DNA from 2 places in the Pseudactinotalea sp. HY160 genome. Region 1 is predicted to be linked to the other one. Evidence: predicted binding sites of a transcription regulator. Region 1 holds the regulator's gene; the other holds the start of a gene.
The links. Region 1 encodes LexA, which represses DNA repair genes until DNA is damaged. Its sites were predicted from a motif close to TCGAACANNTGTTCGA; they were not measured.
Positions count from the first base shown of each region.

Region 2: GCG21_RS08465 (HNH endonuclease signature motif containing protein) is a predicted target of LexA. The motif match lies at 1,418-1,433, and genes of this name have one in related genera.

Region 1 covers NZ_WHMT01000004.1:96,122-107,012, reverse strand. Annotated here, with positions in the region: gene miaA (tRNA (adenosine(37)-N6)-dimethylallyltransferase MiaA) at 1-392, shown strand, start outside; gene GCG21_RS05935 (hypothetical protein) at 389-1,369, shown strand; gene GCG21_RS05930 (class I SAM-dependent methyltransferase) at 1,443-2,042, opposite strand; gene hflX (GTPase HflX) at 2,154-3,689, shown strand; gene GCG21_RS05920 (LacI family DNA-binding transcriptional regulator) at 3,717-4,709, opposite strand; gene GCG21_RS05915 (ATP-dependent DNA helicase) at 4,928-6,925, shown strand; gene lexA (transcriptional repressor LexA) at 6,981-7,685, opposite strand; gene GCG21_RS16175 (LysM peptidoglycan-binding domain-containing protein) at 8,203-8,799, shown strand; gene nrdR (transcriptional regulator NrdR) at 8,963-9,433, shown strand; gene mgrA (L-glyceraldehyde 3-phosphate reductase) at 9,466-10,506, opposite strand; gene GCG21_RS16170 (DUF5302 domain-containing protein) at 10,720-10,891, shown strand, end outside.
Region 2 covers NZ_WHMT01000007.1:43,737-54,627, reverse strand. Annotated here, with positions in the region: gene GCG21_RS08475 (DUF6318 family protein) at 1-180, opposite strand, end outside; gene GCG21_RS08470 (DUF3043 domain-containing protein) at 307-882, shown strand; gene GCG21_RS08465 (HNH endonuclease signature motif containing protein) at 1,487-3,067, shown strand; gene GCG21_RS08460 (quinone-dependent dihydroorotate dehydrogenase) at 3,280-4,308, opposite strand; gene GCG21_RS08455 (hypothetical protein) at 4,305-4,832, opposite strand; gene GCG21_RS08450 (hypothetical protein) at 4,829-5,212, opposite strand; gene GCG21_RS08445 (leucyl aminopeptidase) at 5,250-6,764, shown strand; gene lpdA (dihydrolipoyl dehydrogenase) at 6,932-8,299, shown strand; gene sucB (2-oxoglutarate dehydrogenase, E2 component, dihydrolipoamide succinyltransferase) at 8,324-10,126, shown strand; gene GCG21_RS08430 (TIGR01777 family oxidoreductase) at 10,213-10,891, shown strand, end outside.

The DNA.
Region 1 (10,891 bases):
TGACCGGGGAGCCCTTCTCGGCCCGGCTGCCGACGTATACGTACGAGATCGAGGCGGTTCAGCTCGGCATCGCCGTGCCCGCCGTCGACCTCGAGGATGCGATCGGGCGGCGCACGCGGGCGATGTTCGCCGCCGGCCTGGTCGAGGAGACCGAGGAGCTGCTCGCCCGCGGCCTGGCCGGCGGCCCCACCGCGGCGAGGGCGGTCGGATACGCCCAGGCGATCGGCGTCGTCCGCGGCGAACTAGGGGTCGAGGAGGCGCGCGACCAGGTCGCCCTCGCCACCCGGCAACTGGCGCGCCGCCAGCTCAAGTGGTTCCGGCGGGACCCGCGCGTGACCTGGCTCGAACCCGGTTCGGACCTGGCCCGCCGAGCGCATAGGCTCTGCCCATGAGCACCGATCCCACCCTCATCGACGAGACCGGCCCCGCGCCCGCGCGGGCCCCGATGATCGACCTGACGAAGGCCCACGGCGCCGCCCGGGCCTATCTCGTGCACTGCGACCGCGACGGAACCGGCGAGCTGAGTGCCGCCTCGGTGCGGGCCGTGACCGATCCGGTGCGCGGGATCGGCGCCACGGGCATCATCCGGCTCGTGCTCAGCTCCGTGCTCGGGAAGTCCGGCCCGGCCTGGTTCGTCTCGGCCGTCTCCCCGAGCGGGGGGCCCGCCGTCGTCTCGACCGGCGTGCTGCGCGTCGCGGCCGCCTACCTGCACACCAGCGGTGAGGTGAGTGCGGGGGAGGGCGACACGATCGCCCTGCTCTCGGACGCCGGCCGCCACTACGTCACCTACCGGGACGGTCAGTACGGGATCACCGTCGGCGCCTGGCGCGGCCTCGGCGGCACCAAGACCCTCGACGAGGGCTTCAACGCCACCGTCGCCGTCAGCGGCCTCGACGAGCCGCGGCCCGGTCTCCAACTCGACGTGGGCGCCACCCACACGATCGTCGCCCTCGAGTCCGCCGACGAGCTCGCCGGCCTGGATCTGAGCGCACCCACCCGCGTCGAGCCCGCCACGGACGGCACCGGCAGCCTCGCGTTCGTGGTCCCGCTCGGCGAGCGCGACGTCGAGGTGATCGGCGCCGGCGGCGCGGTGACCGGCTCCGAGCGGATCGGGGCGGCGCAGGTCCGGCTCGCCACCGCCGACGGCGCGGAGCTGCTCGGCGACGACTACGCCGCCGCGGCGGCCACGGTCGCCGTGCGCCACTGGCTCGGTGCGGAGGCGGCTGCCGAGTGGGTCGTGCTCACCCCCGGCGGGTCCCAGCGCGTCATCGTGCACCCGTCGCGGTCGGTCGAGGTGGCCGAGGAGATCGTCTTCCCCGCCACGATCGCATGGAAGGCCCAGCCGGCTCAACCGGTCCAGCAGGCCTGAACGGGTCCGATCGGGCCGACGTCCCGTGCCCGCCCGGCCCCCGCTCGCCGGAGGGTGCCCGGATCGGGACGGTTCAGGTGCGCGCCGGGCGCACCCGCAACACCCGGAAGCCCTTGTGGCTGGCGACCCGCGCGACCGTCACCGGCAGCTCCTGCTCGAGCCAGCGGTGCAGCGAGTCCGAGCCGAGGTTCTTGTTCACCACGAGGTAGGCCTCGCCGGCGGGCGCGAGCCGGGGCAGCCACGTGCGCATCATCTCGTGCAGGACCGCCTTGCCCACCCGGATCGGCGGGTTCGACCAGAGCACGTCGATCGGGGCGGGGCCGGCGAACTCCTCGGGCGCGCGGGCCTCGACCGCGAGGCCGTTGCGGTGGGCGTTCACCTCCGTCAACGCCCGTGCCGCCGGATTGACGTCGATCCCCACGACCCGCAACCCCGGCGCGGCATCGGCCATCGCCAGCGCGATCGGCCCCCACCCGCAGCCCAGGTCCACACCGAGGCCGCTCGCCGGCGGGTCCGGGACCTCGCGGAGGAGGACCGCCGTGCCTGGGTCCAGTCGGCCCCCCGAGAACACCCCCGCCGCGGTGCCGGCCGTCATCGGGCGCCCCCGCAGGACCACCCGCACCTCGCGTTCACGCGACCGGGCGGGGGGCTCTGAGCTGAAGTAGTGCGACACGCAGAACAGGATAGGCCCGCGCGGGCGCGCGCTCGCAGCGAAATCACCTTGGCCCGCGACCTGGAGCGTGCGAGAGTGGAGAACACCACTCCACCCCACTCGAAGGATGATATGCCCGCACCTGGTCACGACCGTGGCACCACCGCCCGTGCCGACCACTCCGGCAGCCCGGCACCGGTGAACGACCACCAGCGCGCCGAGGATCTGGTCGCCCGGATCCTCGCCCGGTCCGGAACGGCCCTGCAGGAGCGGGCAGCCGAGCACACCGACTACGACGGCGACCAGTTCGACGTCGAGGAACGCGCGGCCCTCCGCCGGATCGGCGGGCTCTCGACCGAGCTCGAGGACGTCACCGAGGTCGAGAACAGGCAGCTGCGGCTTGAGCGGGTCGTCCTCGCCGGGATCTACACCTCCGGCCGGACCGAGGCCGCCGAGGTCTCGCTCCGGGAGCTCGCCGCGCTCGCCGAGACCGCGGGCTCGACCGTGCGGGGCGGGGTACTGCAGCGGCGCCCCCATCCGGACCCGGCCACCTATCTCGGCTCGGGCAAGTCCCGGGAACTCGCCGACATCGTGCGCGAGACGGGGGCGGACACCGTGATCGTCGACTCCGAGCTGGCTCCCTCCCAGCGGCGCGCGCTCGAGGACGTGGTCCGGGTCAAGGTGATCGACCGGACCGCCCTCATCCTCGACATCTTCGCCCAGCACGCCAAGTCCCGAGAGGGCAAGGCCCAGGTCGAGCTCGCCCAGCTCGAGTACCTGCTGCCGCGGCTGCGCGGCTGGGGCGAATCGATGTCGCGGCAGGCGGGCGGCCGCGCGGCCGGCGGCGAGGGAATCGGCTCCCGCGGCCCCGGTGAGACGAAGATCGAGCTCGATCGCCGACGGATCCGCTCGCGGATGTCCAAGCTGCGCCACGAGATCGCCGCGATGGCCCCGGCCCGGGAGACCCAGCGTCAGCACCGGCGCGCGGGCGCCGTGCCCTCGGCGGCGATCGTCGGCTACACGAACGCGGGAAAGTCCTCCCTGCTCAACCGCCTCACCGGCGCCGGGGTGCTCGTGGAGAACGCGCTGTTCGCGACCCTCGATCCGACGGTGCGCCGCTCGCGCACTCCCGACGGGCGCGAGTACACGCTCGCCGACACCGTCGGCTTCGTGCGGAGCCTGCCCACCGAACTGGTCGAGGCGTTCCGATCGACGCTCGAGGAGGTCGGCCTCTCCGACGTCGTCGTGCACGTGGTCGACGCGGCGCACCCGGACCCGGAGGGCCAGATCGTCTCCGTCCGGGACGTGCTGCGCGACATCCCCGGGACCGCCGACCTGCCGGAGCTCGTGGTGCTCAACAAGGCCGACCTCGCCGAACCGGAGACCCTGGCCCGACTGCGCACCGCCGAGCCCGGGGCGATCATCGTCTCCGCGGCCACGGGCGCCGGGATCGAGGAGCTGCGCGAGCGGATCGCCGCGGACCTCCCGCGGCCGCGGATCGAGGTCGACCTCGTCGTGCCCTACGACCGGGGCGACCTCGTGCACCGGGCGTACACGACCGGGGAGGTGCTCAGCGAGCTGCACGACGCCGAGGGCACCCACCTCGTCGCCCGGGTCGACGAGGTGCTGGCGACCGATCTGCGGAAGGCGACCCAGGCGTCGTCCTGACGCCAGCGGGCCGCCCCGGCGACGCGGCTAGACGCTCGCCGGGGGGCGTTCGCCCGAACCCCGTTCGATGAGACGCACGGGCAGCGTGACGTTCTCCGGCGGCCGCGAGTCGCCCGCGATCCGATCGAAGAGCAGCTCGGCCGCACGGCGCCCCATCCCGCTCGCATCCTGCGCCACGACGGTCACGGGCGGGTCGAGAACGTCGGCCAGCTCGAAGTCGTCGAACCCGACGAGTGCGAGTCGCTGCAGGATCCGCCGGCCCGTGCGGAGCGCGGCATGGGTGAGCCGGTTGTTGCCCGTGATGAGCGCCGTGGGAGCCGGATCGAGGTCGAGCAACCGGGCCAGCACGGCGTCGACCTCCGCCACGTTCGGGGTGCCGAGGTGGATGAGGCGCTCGTCGACGCCGGCGCCTGCGGCCTCGAGGGCGGCGCGGTAGCCGGAGGCGCGCTCCCGCGCGGTGTACAGGGACGGGTTGTCGCCGAGGTAGGCGATCCGCCGATGGCCGTGGGCGAGGAGGTGCTCGGTGGCCAGGCGGGTGCCGCCCGCGTTGTCGGCGAGCACCGTGTCGGCCTCGAGCCCGCGCACCGGCCGGTCGATGAACACGAGCGGGGCGCCCATACGCAGCTCGGTCGCCAACCCCTCCGACTCGATGCCCTCGGTCGGGGTGAGGAGCTGTCCCTCGACCTGGCGGCCGTTGAAGGTGTTGACGAGCCCGACGGCGCGGGCGGGATCCCCCTCGGAGGAGGCCGCGACGAGGAAGACCTCGCGTGCCGCGGCGACCTCCTCCGCGGCACGGGTGACCACCGAGTAGAACGGGTCGGAGACGTCCTCCATGACGAACGAGATCGTGTTCGTGGAGCCCTGGCGCAGCTGGCGCGCGAACTCGTTGCGGCGATACCCGACGGCATCGATCGCGGCGGTCACGCGCGCTAGCATGTCGTCACTGACGTAGGGATCACCGTTGACTACCCGGGAGACCGTCTTGTGGCTCACGCCCGCGAATGCAGCGACATCGTGCATCGTGGGCCGCGACGTGCCCCGTCGACGTGAGTGGGAGGGCCCGGCAGTCGTCATGGCGGACGATCCTTTCTGGTGTGCTCCGACCGGAGCCAGGTGGCGAGATGGCCGGAATCAAGCGATTGACATCGTTAACAGGACATCCTAACGCGCTTGGGCCCCGGCGGGGACGATCCGTGGACGCGCGTTCGCGCCGACTGCGAACCTGGGAGGATGGGCGGGTGAGTGGCGCAGACGTGGACGAGGTGCTCGACTCCGTCGTCTCGGCGATGGCCGGATCCCGGCGGGAGGGCCAGCACGAGATGGCCCGGGCGGTCTCGGCCGCCGTCGCCGGGGGCGGCCGGCTGCTCGTACAGGCGGGCACCGGCACCGGGAAGTCCATCGCCTACCTGCTGCCGACGCTGCTGCACACGATCCGGACCGGGGAGCGGGCCGTCGTGTCCACGGCGACCCTGGCGCTCCAACGGCAGATCGTCGGGGTCGACCTCCCGCGGCTCGAGCCGGTCGTCACCGCCGCGGCCGGCCGCGCACCCGAGGTGGCGCTCCTCAAGGGATGGCACAACTACCTGTGCAAGCACAAGCTCGCCGGCGGCTACCCCGATGAGGAGGAGGCGCTGTTCTCGAGCGAGGGCCTGCGGGCGGAGGACCATGCGCCGCCCGCCGGGGAGTCGGACCCGGGCGAGGGCGGCCGGGAGCGGAGCGGCCTCGCCGCCCAGGTGCTCCGGCTGCGCGACTGGGCCGCCACGAGCGAGACCGGGGATCGCGACGACCTGCCCGCGGGCGTGAGCGACCGGGCCTGGCGGCAGGTCTCGATCAGCGCGCTCGAGTGCCTCGGTCAGAAGTGCCCACTCCTGGACGAGTGCTTCCCCGAGGCGGCGCGCAGGCGATCGCGGGAGGCCGACGTCGTGATCACGAACCACGCCATGCTCGGGGTCGCGGCCTCGGGCTCCCCGCGCGCCCTGCCGGAGCACGATGTGCTCATCATCGACGAGGCGCACGAACTGCCGTCCCGGGTCACCTCCCAGGCGACGGTCGAGCTCTCCGGAGCGGCGGTCGAGCGGGTCGCCCGGCTCGCGCGCCGGCACGCGGGCCTGGCGACGACCGCCCTCGACGAGGGGGCCGCGGCCCTGCGGGAGGCGCTGGCCCACGCGCAGCCGGGCCGATGGCCCCGCGGGCTGCCGATCGAGGTGAACGCGGCGGCCCGCGCGATCGACGCCGGCACCCGCGAGGTGCTCACCGCGTTGCGGGAGAGTCGCGGCGCGGGGAAGGGCGACCAGGGTGGCACGCTCATGGCCCGCTCCGCCCTCGTCGAACTCGCCGAGGTGACCGACCGACTCCTGTCGGACTCGATCGCCGAGAACCGTGATGTGGTCTGGTGCGAGGCGCCCCGACAGGCCGGCGAGGCTCCCCGGATCATGGTCGCCCCGCTCGAGGTCGCGGGGCGGATCGCGGGGGAGCTGCTCGGGGAGAAGGCGGTCGTGTGCACCTCCGCCACCCTCACCCTCGGCGGGCGGTTCGAGCCGGTGGCCGCCATGATCGGCCTCGCCGGCGACTACGAGGGAATCGAGGTCGCCTCGCCGTTCGACTACCGCGCCCAGGGCATCGTCTACGTGGCCAAGCACCTGCCGCCACCGGGGCGAGAGGGCCCGAGCGACCAGCTCCTCGACGAGGTGGCCGAGCTGATCACGGCGGCCGGCGGGCGCACGCTCGGCCTGTTCTCCTCGCGCCGGGCCGCCGAGGCCGTGGCCGAGGTCATGCGCGAACGGCTCGAGGTGCCGATCCTCGTCCAGGGCGAGGACTCCATCGGCTCGCTCGTGCGTCGATTCATCGAGGACGACGCCAGTTGCCTCTTCGGCACGCTCACCCTGTGGCAGGGGGTCGACGTGCCGGGGGACACGTGCCGACTCGTGCTCATGGACCGCATCCCATTCCCGCGGCCGGACGACCCGGTCATGTCGGCGCGTTCCGACGCCGTCAAGGCCCGCGGCGGCAACGGCTTCATGCAGGTGGCGGCCGCGCACGCAGCCCTCCTGCTCGCCCAGGGGGCCGGTCGGCTCATCCGGGGGGTGGGTGACCGCGGCGTCGTGGCGGTCCTGGACCCGCGGCTCGCGACCGCCCGCTACGGCAGCTTCCTCGCGGCGTCCCTGCCTCCGCTGTGGCCCACGACCGACCCTGCGCTCGTGCGGGCCGCCCTCACCCGGCTGCGCGAGGGCTCCTGAGGCTCGTCCCCGCGCCCCAGCAGGAGCGGGGGAGCCGGCGCGAAGGAACGGGCGGCTAGAGTGCGCGCAGAACCGCGACGACGCGCCCGAGGATGACCGCGTGGGTGCCGTCGATGGGGGAGTAGTTCGGGTTCGCCGGGTGGAGCCAGCGGCCGTCGTCCGCGTGCCGCAGCGTCTTGACCGTGGCCTCGCCGTCGATCATGGCGGCGACGATCTCGCCGTTCTCGGCCACGGACTGTGACCGGACCACGACCCAGTCGTCCTCGCAGATGGCGGCCTCGATCATCGAGTCGCCCACCACCTTGAGAAGGAACAGTTCGCCGTCGCCGACGAGCTGCTTCGGCAGGGGGAAGACGTCGTCGATGGCCTGCTCGGCCAGGATCGGCCCGCCCGCCGCGATTCGGCCCACGACCGGCACGAAGGAGGGCTCGACCGTCACGGCGCCCTCGTTCGTGGCGAAGGTCGGCGCGCCCTCCGTCGAGGGGGCGTCTGCCGCGTCCGTGCCGACGGAACCGTCGGGATCGATGAGCTCGATCGCCCGGGTCGCGATCGGGTCGCGTCGGAGGAGACCCTTCTCCTCGAGCACCTGGAGCTGATACTTGACGGACGACGGGCTGGCGAGTCCCACGGCCTCGCCGATCTCGCGCATCGTGGGCGGGTAGCCGCGTTCGCTCAGGGAGTCGCGGATGCACGCCATGATCCGCGCCTGCCGTTCGGTCAGATCGGCGGCGGGGCGCCCGGTCTCGGCGGTGGGGCTCATGGACTCTCCTTCGTTCCGTTCCGGCCGGGGGCCCGGGACCGGGGCGTGGCCACGCCGCGAACCTCCCGGCGCCGGAGATCCGAACGGGTCGATCGGATGTCGGTGGTCGGTGCTCAGCTTGGTCGTGATGTTGATCAGCCTACGGCCGCAGACACCGGTTCGCCCAACATATGTTCGAACCGCGTGTCGACATCGGCCGGGCTTCCTGTTATCTTCGTACAAGCGTACGACGAACGGACGTTCGAGAGGAACGACGATGAGTGTTCTAGCTTCAACGAAGCCCCACCGTGCCGGCCGCCCACTCCCCGCCGCAGTCCCGCAGCGGGGACCCCGCCCGACCGACCCCGCGCGCCGCTCCCGCCGGGCCCACATGGTGCTCCTGCCCGAATGGAGCGAATCGCCGGAGCGGGCCGAGGACCGTGCTCCCGGCCGCGGGAGCGGAGCGGGCGATGTCGCCGCCCGGCTCCCGATCCGGTCGCTCCCGCATCGTTCCACCACCGTCCCCGCGACCGCACCCGTGACCACCCCGCTCCCGACCCGGGCGCCCGTCGAGCCTCGACGTGAGGCCGCCCCGGCCGTTCGGACCGGGCTCCACCAGCACGTGGGAGAGGCGCTCTCGCTCGTGGTCTCCCGGCCCGTCGGCCGCATCGTCAACCGGCCGGTCGGCCGGATCGAGCCGACGCCGACGCTTACGCGGGCTCCGGCGCGGGTGCCCTCGTCTGCGCCGCGGTCGCTGTCACATGCGGCAGCCACGCACTCGGTAGCCACGCACTCGGTAGCCACGCACTCCGTCGCGGCGAGCCCCGCGCGCCGGCGGAGCTTCTCCCAGCTGACCGTCCGCGGCCAGCGGGTCCTGGTCGGCGCCGGGTTCGCCCTGGCGGTCGGACTCGGATCGCTCGTGGGTGGCCTCGTGCAGTCCGGCGGAGACGTGCCCGCGGCGACCGACGTCGTCACGGTCGAGTCCGGCGAGAGTCTCTGGCAGATCGCCGGCGCCGTGGCCGAGCCGGGCGCGGACCTGCGGCCGCTCATGGAGGAGATCCGCGCGCTCAACTCCCTCGACGGTTCCGCCCTCACCGGCGGCCAGAGCCTCCTCGTCCCCGTGGCGGCGGGCTGAGCATGCCACCGCGGCCACGTGCACCGGCGGGGCGGAGCCCGACGTGCACCGGGGGCGGAGCCCGACGTGCACCGGCGGGGCGGAACTCCACTTGCACCGGCGGGGTGGAACCCGTAGCGTTTCCCGGAGTTACAGATATGTGATTCGAAGGGATGGTGCACGGGTGCATTGCCCATTCTGTCGACACCCCGACTCGCGAGTCGTCGATTCGCGAACCGCCGAGGACGGCTCCTCGATTCGGCGCAGGCGTCAATGCCCCAACTGCGGTCGGCGTTTCACCACGCTCGAGACGACGAGCCTGTCGGTGATGAAGCGCTCCGGCGCGGTCGAGCCGTTCAGTCGTGACAAGGTCATCGCCGGCGTGCGGAAGGCCTGCCAGGGCCGCCCGGTGAGCGAGGATCAGTTCGCGCTGCTCGCCCAGCAGGTGGAGGAGGCGGTGCGCAGCACGGGGGCCGCGGAGATCGACGCGCACGAGGTCGGCCTGACGATCCTCGGCCCGCTCCGGGATCTCGACGAGGTGGCCTACCTGCGCTTCGCCAGCGTCTACCAGGGCTTCAGCTCCCTCACGGACTTCGAGGACGCGATCTCCACGCTGCGACGAGAACGAGACGAGCCCGCGCCCGAGACCCCCTGATCGGCTCTCGCCGCAGCGCGGCGGTGACGCCCTCAGGCGTCGCTCGAGCGGGCCCAGATGTTGATGTCGCCGTCGCGCGCGAAGCGGTCGATGCGCTCGAGTTCGTCCGCCGTGAAGTCCAGGTTCGCCAGCGCACCGAGCGTGTCGCTCAGCTGCTCCACGCTCGAGGCGCCCACGAGGGCGGTGGTCACGCGCGGGTCGCGGAGCACCCAGGCGATCGCCATCTGCGCCAGGCTCTGGCCGCGCGCCTGAGCCACCTCGTGGAGTGAACGGATCGCCGTCAGATTCTGCTCGCTGAGATGCTCGGAGCGGAGCGAACCGTGCCGCGCGGCCCGAGAGCCCTCCGGGACTCCGTGCAGGTACTTTCCGGTGAGCAGTCCCTGTGCCAGCGGGGAGAACACGACCGAGCCCATGCCCGCCGACCCGAGCACGTCGAGGACGCTCTCGCCCGAGGTGTCGGGCTCCTCGATCCAGCGATTGAGCATCGAGTAGGACGGCTGGTGCACGAGCAGGTCGAGGCCGATGTCGGCACAGACGGCCAGGGCCTCGCGAGTGCGGGTCGCCGAGTACGAGGAGATCCCCGCGTACAGCGCCCGGCCCGAGTCGACCGCGGTCTTGAGGGCCCCCATCGTCTCCCGCAGCGGCGTGTTCGGATCGAATCGGTGACTGTAGAAGATGTCGACGTACGGCAGGCCGAGTCGGTCGAGGGAGGCGTCGAGCGAGGCGAGCAGGTACTTGCGGGAGCCCCATTGGCCGTAGGGCCCGGGCCACATGTCGTACCCGGCCTTCGTCGTGACGACGAGCTGGTCGCGCAGGCCGGCGAGGTCCGAGTGGAGCACTCGGGCGAAGTTGCGCTCGGCCGACCCCGGCGGCGGTCCGTAGTTGTTCGCCAGGTCGATCTGCGTGATCCCCTGGTCGATCGCGTGCAGGATGATGTCGCGCTGGCGCTGCAGCGGCGTGTTGTCGCCGAAGTTCTGCCACAGGCCCAGCGAGATCGCTGGGAGGTCCAAGCCGCTGCGTCCGGCGCGACGCATGGGCATCCGGTCATATCGATCAGCTGCGGGGGTGTACATGCCCCGACCCTATCGGCACCGATCGGGGGTGGGCCCCGAGTGATCCGGGCCGATCCGGTCCGATCCGGTCCCGGCCGACCCGGGCGCGGCCGGGCCGACGCGGGCCGACGCGGGCCACGCCGTCAATAAGCTGGGCAGCCGCGACCGTCCTTGGCAAGCTGGGGGGAGTGGGTCAGCCGGACCCCGGTACAGACAGGTCACTAGGAGGCTCAGATGGCTGAGAACCAGGACGAATACGCCGACGCGAAGGCGAAGATGCGCGCAGCGCTCGAACGGAAGAAGGAGACCGAGCATGCGCGGGCCGACGGCCGCTCCAACACCGGGTCGATCCACGGCTCGGAGGTGACCGGCGCCGAGGGGAGGCGGATGTTCCGCCGCAAGTCCG
Region 2 (10,891 bases), on a different contig from region 1:
CTCCTCGTTGGGCGTCGTCTGCTCGGTCGTCGGTGGCTCCGTCGTCGTCGGGCCTGCCGTGTCTGTGGTCGGCGGGCCGGCCGACGGCTCGTCGCCGCCCGAGCAGCCCGTCACCAGCATGGTCCCCGCGAGGATCGTCGCCGCGATCCCCGTTCGTCTGCTCCCGACTCTGGTCAGCATCACCCCACGGTAGACAATCCGACCCGATCCCGCAGCACGCCGACGGCCCCTGTGCACAACCTCGTCGGCCACCGGGCGCACAACCTCGCCGTCTGCCCCGGCCCACATGCCCAGTAGACTGGCCGTGTGTTCGGACGCAAGAAGTCGGCTGAGGCCGCCCCGGTTGAAGAGACGCCCCTGCTCGGCGGGAAGGGCCGCCCCACGCCCTCCCGCAAGGAGGCGGAGGCTCGCAATCGCTCTCCCCTGATCTCGGCGGATCCGAAGGCCGACAAGCGCGCGGCACGCGAAGCGGCACGGATCGAGCGCATGAAGGTGAACGAGGCCCTGGTCACGGGCGATGAGCAACATCTCCCTGCGGCCCACCGCGGCCCCGTCCGGCGCTATATCCGCGACTCCGTCGACGCCCGATTCATGCTCGGCGAGTGGTTCTTCCCGCTGACCCTCGTGATCGTGCTCGTGCTCCTCGTGGCCCAGAGCGTCCTCTCCCCCGAGGCGGGCGTCCTCATCCTCATCGCTCTCTACGTCGTGGTGCTGGCCACCCTCGCCCACGCCGTCTGGGTCTCGTTCGCGATCAAGAAGGAACTGATCAAGAAGTTCGGGTCGGTGCGGGGCACCCACATGTACGCGGTGGGCCGCGCGATGCAGATGCGCCGGATGCGCCTGCCCAAGCCGCAGGTCAAGAGGGGCGAGTTCCCGCACTGAGCGGGAGGCGACCGGTTCCGGTCCTCGCTCACGCGTACGGACGACGCCCGCGGCCTCGTGCGGTCGACCCCCGTCGCATGGGGTAGCCCGCCGTACCCCCGGCGGCGCGCCGGCTGCGGCCGGCGGCGGTCGGCTCATGCGCGCCCTCGCGCGTGAGTCCACGGCTCCGGTCGTCGGGTAGGCCGGGCGGGCCCGCGGCTCACCCTGTTCACGTCGCCCCGTGGTGTCGGGAGGCCGAGACGACGCTCTCCCACCCTCTCGCATGCGCGCTGGTCCCGCGGGCACTCGCACCAGCGCGTCCGTGGCATCGTGATCGACCGCCCACGTCTCCGGGAGGGTGGGGTCGACGTCACGCGACGCGGGAGTTGACCAGGTGTCGCTCGAAGTCCGGCCTGCCCGGCGCCGTCTCACAAGCCGATCGCGTCCTGATCCCGCCGGCCCTTGATGCGAGTCGGGCAGCGGAACGGGGGCGCGCCGCGGGGTACACGGTCGTGGCGAGACTGTCTCGGGTCGATATCGCGCCAACCCTTGTGATTAGCACATCTGTTCGATAGTATGGATGGTGATGGTTCCCGCTGACGGAGGCGAAAGGAGCGTGGTGATCATGACGATCGTGAGGCCCGGCTCCGCGCCGGGCGACCGCCCCGCATCGGGGGACAGTCGTGTGACCGAGTCCCCGGACGAGGACCTCAGCACGGGTGACACCGCAGTTCGCCGGCGCGACGGTCAGGTGGCAGACGCCGCCGCGGTCGCCGCCCTGGAACGGCTCACGGACGAGGTGGAGGCCCTGGCCGGACTGGACTGGGCCGGCGCCCCGGGGCAGTCCGCGCTCGATGCCCTCACCGGCGTGGAGCAGCTGACCCGCCGGCTCGAGGCACTGCAGGCACGGGTGACCGCCGCTGCCGAATCCGACGGACTGTGGGCTCTGGACGGGTCGCGGACCCTGCCGGTCTGGCTCCAGACCCATACGGGTGCCAGCCGCGGGAGCGCGCTGCGGACGGTGCGGACCGCGCGCAGCCTGCGCGACCACCTCCCGGGTACATTCGACGCGCTGCGCGCCGGGCAGGTCGGCGCCGACCACGTCGCTGTTCTCGTACGCGAGACCACGCGGACCGGGCGGATGCGCGAACAGCTCCGCAGCGACGAGGCCGGAGAGGACTTCCTCCTGAGTCATGCCCGGGGTCTCGACGCCACCGCGTTCGCCCGGATCGGCCAGGCCTGGGCGATCGCCGCCGATCCGCAGGCGGCGGACCGCGCCTGGCGCGAGGACGGCGCGAAGGAGCAGGTCACGTTGGCCGAGACCACCGGCGGCTATCACCTGACCGGCTGGCTCGACCCCGGAAGCGGGCGCCTCGTGCAGGAGGCGCTCTCGGCGCACCTGTGCCGGCCCAGCGCTGACGACGCCCGCACCCCCGCGCAACGACGCGCCGCAGCCCTCACCTCCCTCGCGCAGGAATCGCTCACCGCCGGGCGGCAGCAGTCCTCCGCTCGGATTCGGCCCCACCTGACCATCACGGTCCCCTGGCTCACCCTTGAGGCCATGGTCGCCGCCGCCGGCAGTGTCGGCAATGTCGGCACTGTCGGCAGTGCCGACCCCGGCGCGCCGCAGTCCGACACGACGCACCCCCCTGAGGAGACGGAGGCCACGGGGGCCATGGGAGACGCTGAGGACACGGAGGACACGTGGGCGCGGGCCCGAGCGTCCGAAGACGACGCCGTGATCTCCACTCGGCTCGACACCGGGCGGATGCGCGGACTGGAGCCGGCGACCTTCCCCGACGGAACGCCGTTGGCACCGGCGCAACTGGCCCGGTTCGCCTGTGATTCGTCCCTGGCCCGGGTCGTGTTCGGTCCAGAGTCCACGGTGCTGGACGTCGGCCGCGAACAGCGCATCTTCCCGGCGAATCAGGCCCGCGCGGTCATCGCTCGGGATCGACATTGTCAGTATCCAGGCTGCTACGAACCACCGGGATTCGGCGAGATCCACCACTCGCTGTGGTGGGGAAGACACGACGGCCCCACCGCCGTGAGCCACGGGATCCTCCTGTGCTGGACCCATCACGAGCTCGTCCACCGGCGCGAGATCACGATCGCCCGCCGCGACGGCCACTGGCGTTTCACCCGCATCGACGGCAGCACGATCACGGCACCCGAACACGGCACCCGAACACGCCGACCCCGCTGACGCGGGCTCGCCCCCGCGGCACTGATGTCGACCTCGGGACCCCTACCCGGGACCACTACCCGGGGCCACTGCTCGGACGGGCTGCTGCGACCCACCGCTCGGGAGCGCTCGCGCAGGGTCGCCGCAGGATTCGCCGTGGCCCAGTGGGCCAGTGGGCCAGTGGGCCAGTTTCTCAGTGGCCTCGTGGCCCCGCTACTCAGTTCCTCAGCGGCTCAGCGAGGCCCCGCGGCCTCCCTGTTGATCCGCCCGGGCCAGGTCGGGCCCCCGTAGATGAAGCCGGTGTAGGCCTGTGTCAGGTCGGCGCCGGCCGCGAGGTAGGCGCGCACGTCGGTGGCCGAGCTGATCCCGCCCATTCCGATGATCAACGGTCCCACGCCGAGCCGCCGGCGCAGCCGGGAGACCACGGTGAGTCCGCGCTCGAGGAGCAGCGGGCCACTCATTCCGCCCGCGCCGTGGTCGTGGTCGATCGTCGTGTTCACGGCGCTCACGCCCGCCAGGCCGAGCTCGCGCGCCAGGTCCGCGACCGCGTCGATATCGGCATCGGCCAGGTCCGGGGCGATCTTCACCAGCACCGGCACGTCTCGCCCCGCCGCATACGCCGCCTGCTGAGTCACGGCGTCCAGGATCGGCCGCAGGGACTCGGTGGCCTGCAGGTCCCGCAGCCCCGGCGTGTTCGGCGACGACACGTTCACCACGAGATAGTCCACGAACGGGGCGAGCCGGCGTGCGCTGAACACGTAGTCCCCGACGGCCTCGCTCGCCGGTGTCACCTTCGACTTGCCGATATTCGCCCCGAGCACGAGCGCCTTGCCCGCCGGGGTGCGCCGCAGTCGCCGCAGCCGTGCGGCCGCGGCGACCGCGCCCTCGTTGTTGAAGCCCATCCGGTTGACGATCGCCCGCTCCTGCGGAAAACGGAACATCCGCGGACGCTCGTTCCCGGGCTGCGGCCGCGCCGTCACGGTGCCGACCTCGACGAACGCGAACCCCATCGCCGCGAGCCCGAGCGCCATCCGGGCGTCCTTGTCGAACCCGGCCGCGATCCCCAGCGGCCCGGCCAGCTCCCGGCCCCACGCCCGCGTGGCGCCACCGGGCGTACCGTCCGTGCGGGTCAGGGCCGCCGAGACGACGGGTCGCAGCGGCGCCCTCCCGGCGGCCGCGATGAGCGCGGCCGCACCGTGGTGGGCGCGTTCGGGATCCATCCGCACGAGGACCTTGTCGAACAGCTTCCGATAGGGGCTCACGCCTTCTCCTGTCGTTCGTCTCGATTCGCACGCTGACGGACGGCGCCCGCCCGGCCCGAGCGATGGGTGTCGCCGGCCGCTATCCGACCGGGGCTCGACCGCCACAACCAGGTGATGCCGAGCACCGGCAGCACGAGCGGCACGAATCCGTAGCCGCGCCCGTACAACGACCACACCGAGTCGTGCTGGAACAGTTCGGGATGGGTGAGGCTGAGAGTGCCTACGAGCACCACGCCGACCAGTTCGATCGCCACCGCGATCCAGCCCACGCGGCGCATCCGCCTGCCGTTGTGGGCGAGGGCGATCGTGGCCGCGATGTACACGAGCGCGGAGAAGGCCGACAGCGTGTACGCCAGCGGTGCCTCCGAGGAGTCCCGGATCAACTGCACGCTCGCCCGCGCGCTCGCCGCCAGGGCGAACACGCCGTAGGCGGCGATGAGCGCCCGGCCGGCGCCGTAGGCGGGCCTGCGGGTGTCGGGTACGGCGGCGCCGGCCGCGGGGTCGCCGTCGAGCGGGGCGTTCACGGGGCACCGATCTGGGTGATCGCGCCGAGCGTGCCCCACAGCTGCAGCAGGCGCAGCTGCACGACGGCGAAGGCGACCCCCGCCACGATGAGCACGACCGAACTCCACCTCGTCCGCTCGGCGATCGCCCACACCCCGGCGAGCGGGAACAGCAGCGCCGCCGCGATGAAGTAGCCCCAGAAGGTGACCCCGTCGGCGATCTCGTGGCCGCGGCCGAGCTGGATGCCGGCGACGATCATCGTGGCGAACAGGAGCACGAGGATCCCGCCGGCGACGATGAGTTGCTTGAAGACGACGGGCTGATCGCGGGCGGTGCGCAGACCGGCCCACGCCGCCAGGCCCAGGGAACAGGCGAAGAGAATCCAGTTGAGGAACGGCACAACCGATGATCCTAGTGGACTCGCCTAGGATGACCCGGTGACCAACATCGATGTGACTTCGAAGGATCCGGCTCGAGTGAGCGCCGACGCCCTGGTGGTGGCGGTCGCCGCGGGCACCACCGCGCGCCTGGTGAACGCCGGCATGTTCGCCCCCGCCGCCCGCGCGGCGCTGGAGCAGGCGATCGACGTGCTCGAGGTGACCGGGAAGGCCGACGAGGTCGTCCGAATGCCCGCCCCGGAGCCGGTCGCCGCCCGGCTCGTGGCCTTCACCGGCCTCGGCGATCTCGCGGAGGCCGAGGAGCCCTCGCTCGAGAGCCTGCGCCGCGCCGCCGGCGCCGCCACCCGCGCACTCCCGGGCAGGGACGGCGCCGTGCTCGCGCTGCCGGCCAACTCCCCCGAGCAGCTCGGCGCGGTCGCCGAGGGCGCCCTCCTCGGCGCCTACCGGCTGCGCCCCGAGCTCGAGGCGAGGGGCGGGAAGAGCCGCGCGGCGTCGTCCGAAGGCACACTCCCCCTCGGCCACGTGACGGTCGCCACCCCACTCAAGCCCAAGCAGACCAAGGACGCCCTGGCCCGCGCCCAGGTCGTCGCCGCCGCCGTCCACGGCACCCGCGACCTGGTCAACACCCCGCCGAACGTGCTGTTCCCCGAGAGCTTCGCCGATCGTGCGCGCGCCCTCGTCAAGGGCACGGGGATCAAGATGACCGTGGTCGCGGGCGACGACCTGCGCGCGGGTGGTTACGGCGGCCTCGTCGGCGTCGGCCAGGGGTCGCAGCGCGGTCCGCGCCTGGTCAAGCTGAGCTACACCCCCGCCAAGCCGGCCGCACACTACGCGCTCGTGGGCAAGGGCATCACGTTCGACTCGGGCGGGCTCTCGATCAAGCCCGCCGCGGGGATGGAGACCATGAAGTCCGACATGGCGGGCGCCGCGGCGGTGCTGCACACCGTCCTCGCCGCCGCCGCGCTGGGCGTGGGTGTGCGCGTGACCGGCTGGCTCGCGCTCGCCGAGAACATGCCCTCGGGAACGGCCCAGCGTCCCTCCGACGTCATCACCATCCGGGGCGGCACGACCGTCGAGGTGCTCAACACCGACGCCGAGGGCCGCCTCGTGCTCGCCGACGCACTCGTGGCCGCGGGCGAGGAGGATCCGGACGTGGTCGTCGACATCGCCACGTTGACGGGTGCGCAGATGGTCGCGCTCGGCAACCAGGTGAGTGCGGTCATGGGCACCGACGACGCCCGCGAGCACGTGATCGCGGCCGCGGATGCCGCCGGCGAGCAGATGTGGCCGATGCCGCTGCCGGTCGCGTTGCGCGCCTCCCTCGACTCGGCCGTGGCCGACCTGGCCAATATCGGTGAGCGGTTCGGGGGCATGCTCGTGGCCGGCCTCTTCCTCAAGGAGTTCACGGGCTCGCGGCCGTGGGCGCACCTCGACATCGCGGGCCCCTCGTTCAACAGCGGCAAGCCGCGCCACTACGAGGCCGAGGGCGGCACGGGCGCCGGGGTGCGCACGCTGCTGACACTCCTGGAGAATGCGGCCCGCCGGGCCGCGTGACGCATCCCACCCAGATCGCCACTCCATAGAGCTGGGGGCCCAGTGCCGGTGATGACAAGATGGACTGGAGCAGAACGACCATCGGTGTGGACGGCGACACTCGACCGCACCGGTCTGACACAATCCCATAGAGCGGCGGATCGCCGCGGGAGAACTGAGGAGCGAGCGTGAGCCAGACCTACGACCTCGTCATCCTGGGCGCCGGCAGCGGCGGTTATGCCGCGGCCCTTCGGGGAGCCGAGCTCGGAATGAGCGTTGCCCTGGTGGAAGCCGACAAGGTGGGCGGCACGTGCCTCCACCGCGGCTGTATCCCCACGAAGGCGTTGCTGCATGCGGCGGAAGTGGCCGATTCGGCCAAGTCGAGCGGCGACTTCGGCGTGCAGGCCACGTTCGAAGGCATCGACATGCCCAAGGTGAACAGCTATAAGGACGGGGTCGTCTCCCGCCTGTACAAGGGCCTCGCCGGTCTCGTCTCCGCCCGCAAGGTGGAGCTCGTGCAGGGCTGGGGCACCCTGACCGGCCCGAACACCGTGCAGGTCGGCGACCGCACCCTCACGGGCAAGAACATCGTGCTCGCCTCCGGCTCCTACGCGCGATCGCTGCCGGGCCTGGAGATCGGCGGCCGGGTCATCACCTCGGATCAGGCGCTCACCCTCGACTACGTCCCGGGCAGCGCCGTCATCCTCGGGGGCGGCGTCATCGGGGTGGAGTTCGCCAGCGTCTGGCGCTCCTTCGGCGCCGAGGTGACCGTGGTCGAGGCGCTGCCGAACCTCGTACCGAACGAGGACATCGCGCTGAGCAAGGGCCTCGAGCGGGCGTTCCGCAAGCGCGGCATCAAGGCATCGACCGGCGTCCGTTTCGCCGGCGTCGAGCAGAACGACCAGGGCGTCGTCGTCAGCCTCGAGGACGGCACGACCCTCGAGGCCGAGGTGCTGCTCGTGGCCGTCGGCCGCGGCCCCGCCACGGCCGACCTCGGCTACGAGGCGCAGGGCCTGCGCATGGAGCGCGGTTTCGTGCTCACCGACGACAACCTCCACACCGGCGTCGGCAACATCTACGCCGTCGGAGACATCACTCCGGGCCTGCAGCTCGCCCACCGCGGATTCGCGCACGGCATCTTCGTGGCCGAGCACATCGCCGGGCTGAACCCGATGCCGATCGTCGAGTCGGGAATCCCCCGCGTCACCTACTGCGAGCCCGAGGTCGCCTCCGTCGGCCTGACCGAGGCCGAGGCCAAGGAGGCCCACGGCGAGGTCGAGACCGTCGAGTACAACCTCGCCGGCAACGGCAAGAGCTCCATCCTCGGCACGACCGGCTTCGTCAAGCTCGTCCGCGCCAAGGACGGCCCGATCGTCGGCGTCCACATGCTCGGCACCCGCATGGGTGAGCAGGTCGGAGAGGGGCAGCTCATCGTCAACTGGGAGGCCTACCCCGAAGACGTGGCCAACCTCATCCACGCCCACCCGACGCAGAACGAGGCCCTGGGCGAGGCCGCGCTGGCACTCGCCGGCAAGCCGCTGCACTCCCACAACTGAAGTCCGCAAAGGAGACTCATCCTCATGTCACAGTCTGTGAAGATGCCGGCCCTCGGCGAGAGCGTCACCGAAGGCACCGTCACCCGTTGGCTGAAGTCCGTGGGTGACACCATCGAGGTCGACGAGCCGCTGCTCGAGGTCGCGACCGACAAGGTCGACACCGAAGTTCCCTCCCCGGTCGCCGGCGTGATCGAGAAGATCCTCGTGGAGGAGGACGAGACCGTCGAGGTCGGGACCGACCTGGTCCTCATCGGCGACGGCTCCGGCGCCGGCGCGGAGTCCGCTCCCGCCGAGCCCGCGCAGTCCGCCCCGGCCTCCCCCTCGGCCCCGGAGCCGGCACCGCAATCAGCACCGGCGTCGGCGCCCGCCGCCGCGGCAGCGGCCCCCGCTCCCGCCGAACAATCCGCTCCCGCCGAGCCGTCCGCCCCCGCCGGCGGCGGCAGCAGCGGTGAGGCCATCACGATGCCGGCCCTCGGTGAGAGTGTGACCGAGGGAACCGTGACGCGCTGGCTCAAGGCCGTCGGCGAGGACGTCGCTCTGGACGAGCCGCTGCTCGAGGTGGCGACCGACAAGGTCGACACCGAGGTCCCCTCGCCGGTCGAGGGCACCCTGCTGGAGATCGTCGTCGGGGAGGACGAGACCGTCGAGGTCGGCACGACCCTCGCCTACGTCGGCTCCGGAGCCCCGGCCCCCGCCGCGTCGGCACCATCCGCCCCGGCCAGTGCCGCGCCGGCCGCCTCGGCACCCGCAGCACCTGCCGCCTCGGCGGCTCCGGCGCCCGCCGCACCCGCCGCCTCGGCTCCCGCTCCGGCACCCGCGGCTCCTGCCGCGTCCGCTGCCGCTCCGAGCACACCGGCGCCGGCGGCCGTGGCCGCGTCGTCCTACGTGACCCCGCTCGTGCGCAAGCTCGCCGCGGACAACGGCGTGGACCTGTCGTCGGTGACCGGCACCGGCGTCGGCGGACGGATCCGCAAGCAGGACGTGCTCGAGGCTGCCGAGTCCCGCAAGGCGGCCGAAGCCGCCCAGGCAGCCCGGTCGACCCAGTCGGCGGCTGCCCCGGCGGCATCCTCGGCCCCGGCCAAGCCGAGCACGAAGCAGCCGGTCTCGCCGCTGCGCGGCACCCGCGAGCCCATGTCCCGGCTCCGTAAGGTCGTCGCGTCCCGGATGGTGGAGTCGCTGCAGACGAGCGCGCAGCTCACCACCGTGCTCGAGGTCGACATGACCAACGTGGCCCGTCTCCGGGCCCGCGCGAAGGACGAGTTCCTGGCCCGGGAGGGCGCCAAGCTCACCTACCTGCCGTTCTTCACGCTCGCCGCGACCGAGGCGCTCAAGGCCTACCCGAAGCTCAACGCGAGCATCGACGGCGACGAGATCGTCTACCACGGCTCCGAGAACCTCGGCATCGCGGTCGACACCGAGCGCGGCCTCGTGGTGCCCGTGATCAAGGACGCCGGCGACCTGAACATCGGTGGGTTCGCCCGGAAGATCGGCGACCTCGCCGCCCGGACCCGGTCGAACAAGGCCGGACCGGACGAGCTGAGCGGCGGCACGTTCACGATCACGAACACCGGCAGCGGCGGGGCGCTCTTCGACACCCCGATCCTGCTGCAGCCGCAGGTCGGCATCCTCGGTGTCGGCACGATCGTCAAGCGGCCCGTCGTCGTCGCCGACGACTACGGCGCCGACATGATCGCGATCCGCCACATGGTCTACCTCGCGATCTCCTACGACCACCGGCTCGTGGACGGCGCCGACGCGGCGCGATTCCTCACCGCGATCAAGAACCGGCTCGAAGAGGGCGCGTTCGAGGCCGACCTGGGCCTCTGACCCTCCGCGCACCGGCGCACCGACTCGAAGGGGACCCCGCACCACGCGGGGTCCCCTTCGGCATGTCCTCGGATAGGGTCGCGACCATGGTCGTCCTCCTCGCCGGCGCCTCCGGCCTCCTCGGATCCGCGCTGACCCGATCGCTCGCCGCGCGCGGGCAGACGATACGCCGGCTCGTGCGCCGCGAGCCCACCGCGCCCGGCCAGGTCCGCTGGGACCCCTCCCGCGACCTCGACGGGGAAGTCCTCGACGGCGTGAGCGCCGTGATCAACCTCGGCGGGGCCGGGGTCTCGGACCGCCGCTGGACCCGCGCCCGCAAGCGGCTGCTCCTCGACTCCCGGGTCGGTCCCACGTCGACCCTCGCCCGGGCGATCGCCCGAAAGGCGGCCGGTGGCTCCCGGATCCGCTACCTCCAGGCGGGGGCGATCGGCTGGTACGGCGACGGCGGCGAGCACGACCTCACCGAGTCGATGCCCGCCGGCTCCACGCCACTGGCCCACCTGTGCCGCGCCTGGGAGGCGGCGGCCGGGCCGGCGCGGGAGGCCGGGGCCGAGGTGGTCACGCTCCGCACGGGCATCGTGCTCAGCCCCCACGGCGGCGCCATGGGCCCGCTCTTCCCGCTCATCAAGCTGGGACTGGCGGGCCCCCTCGGCCCGGGCACGCAGTGGTGGGCCTGGATCCACGTCGACGACTGGGTCGGCGCCGTGATCCATGTGCTCGAGAGCGATCACGTCGGCCCCGTCAATCTCACCGCGCCCCACCCGA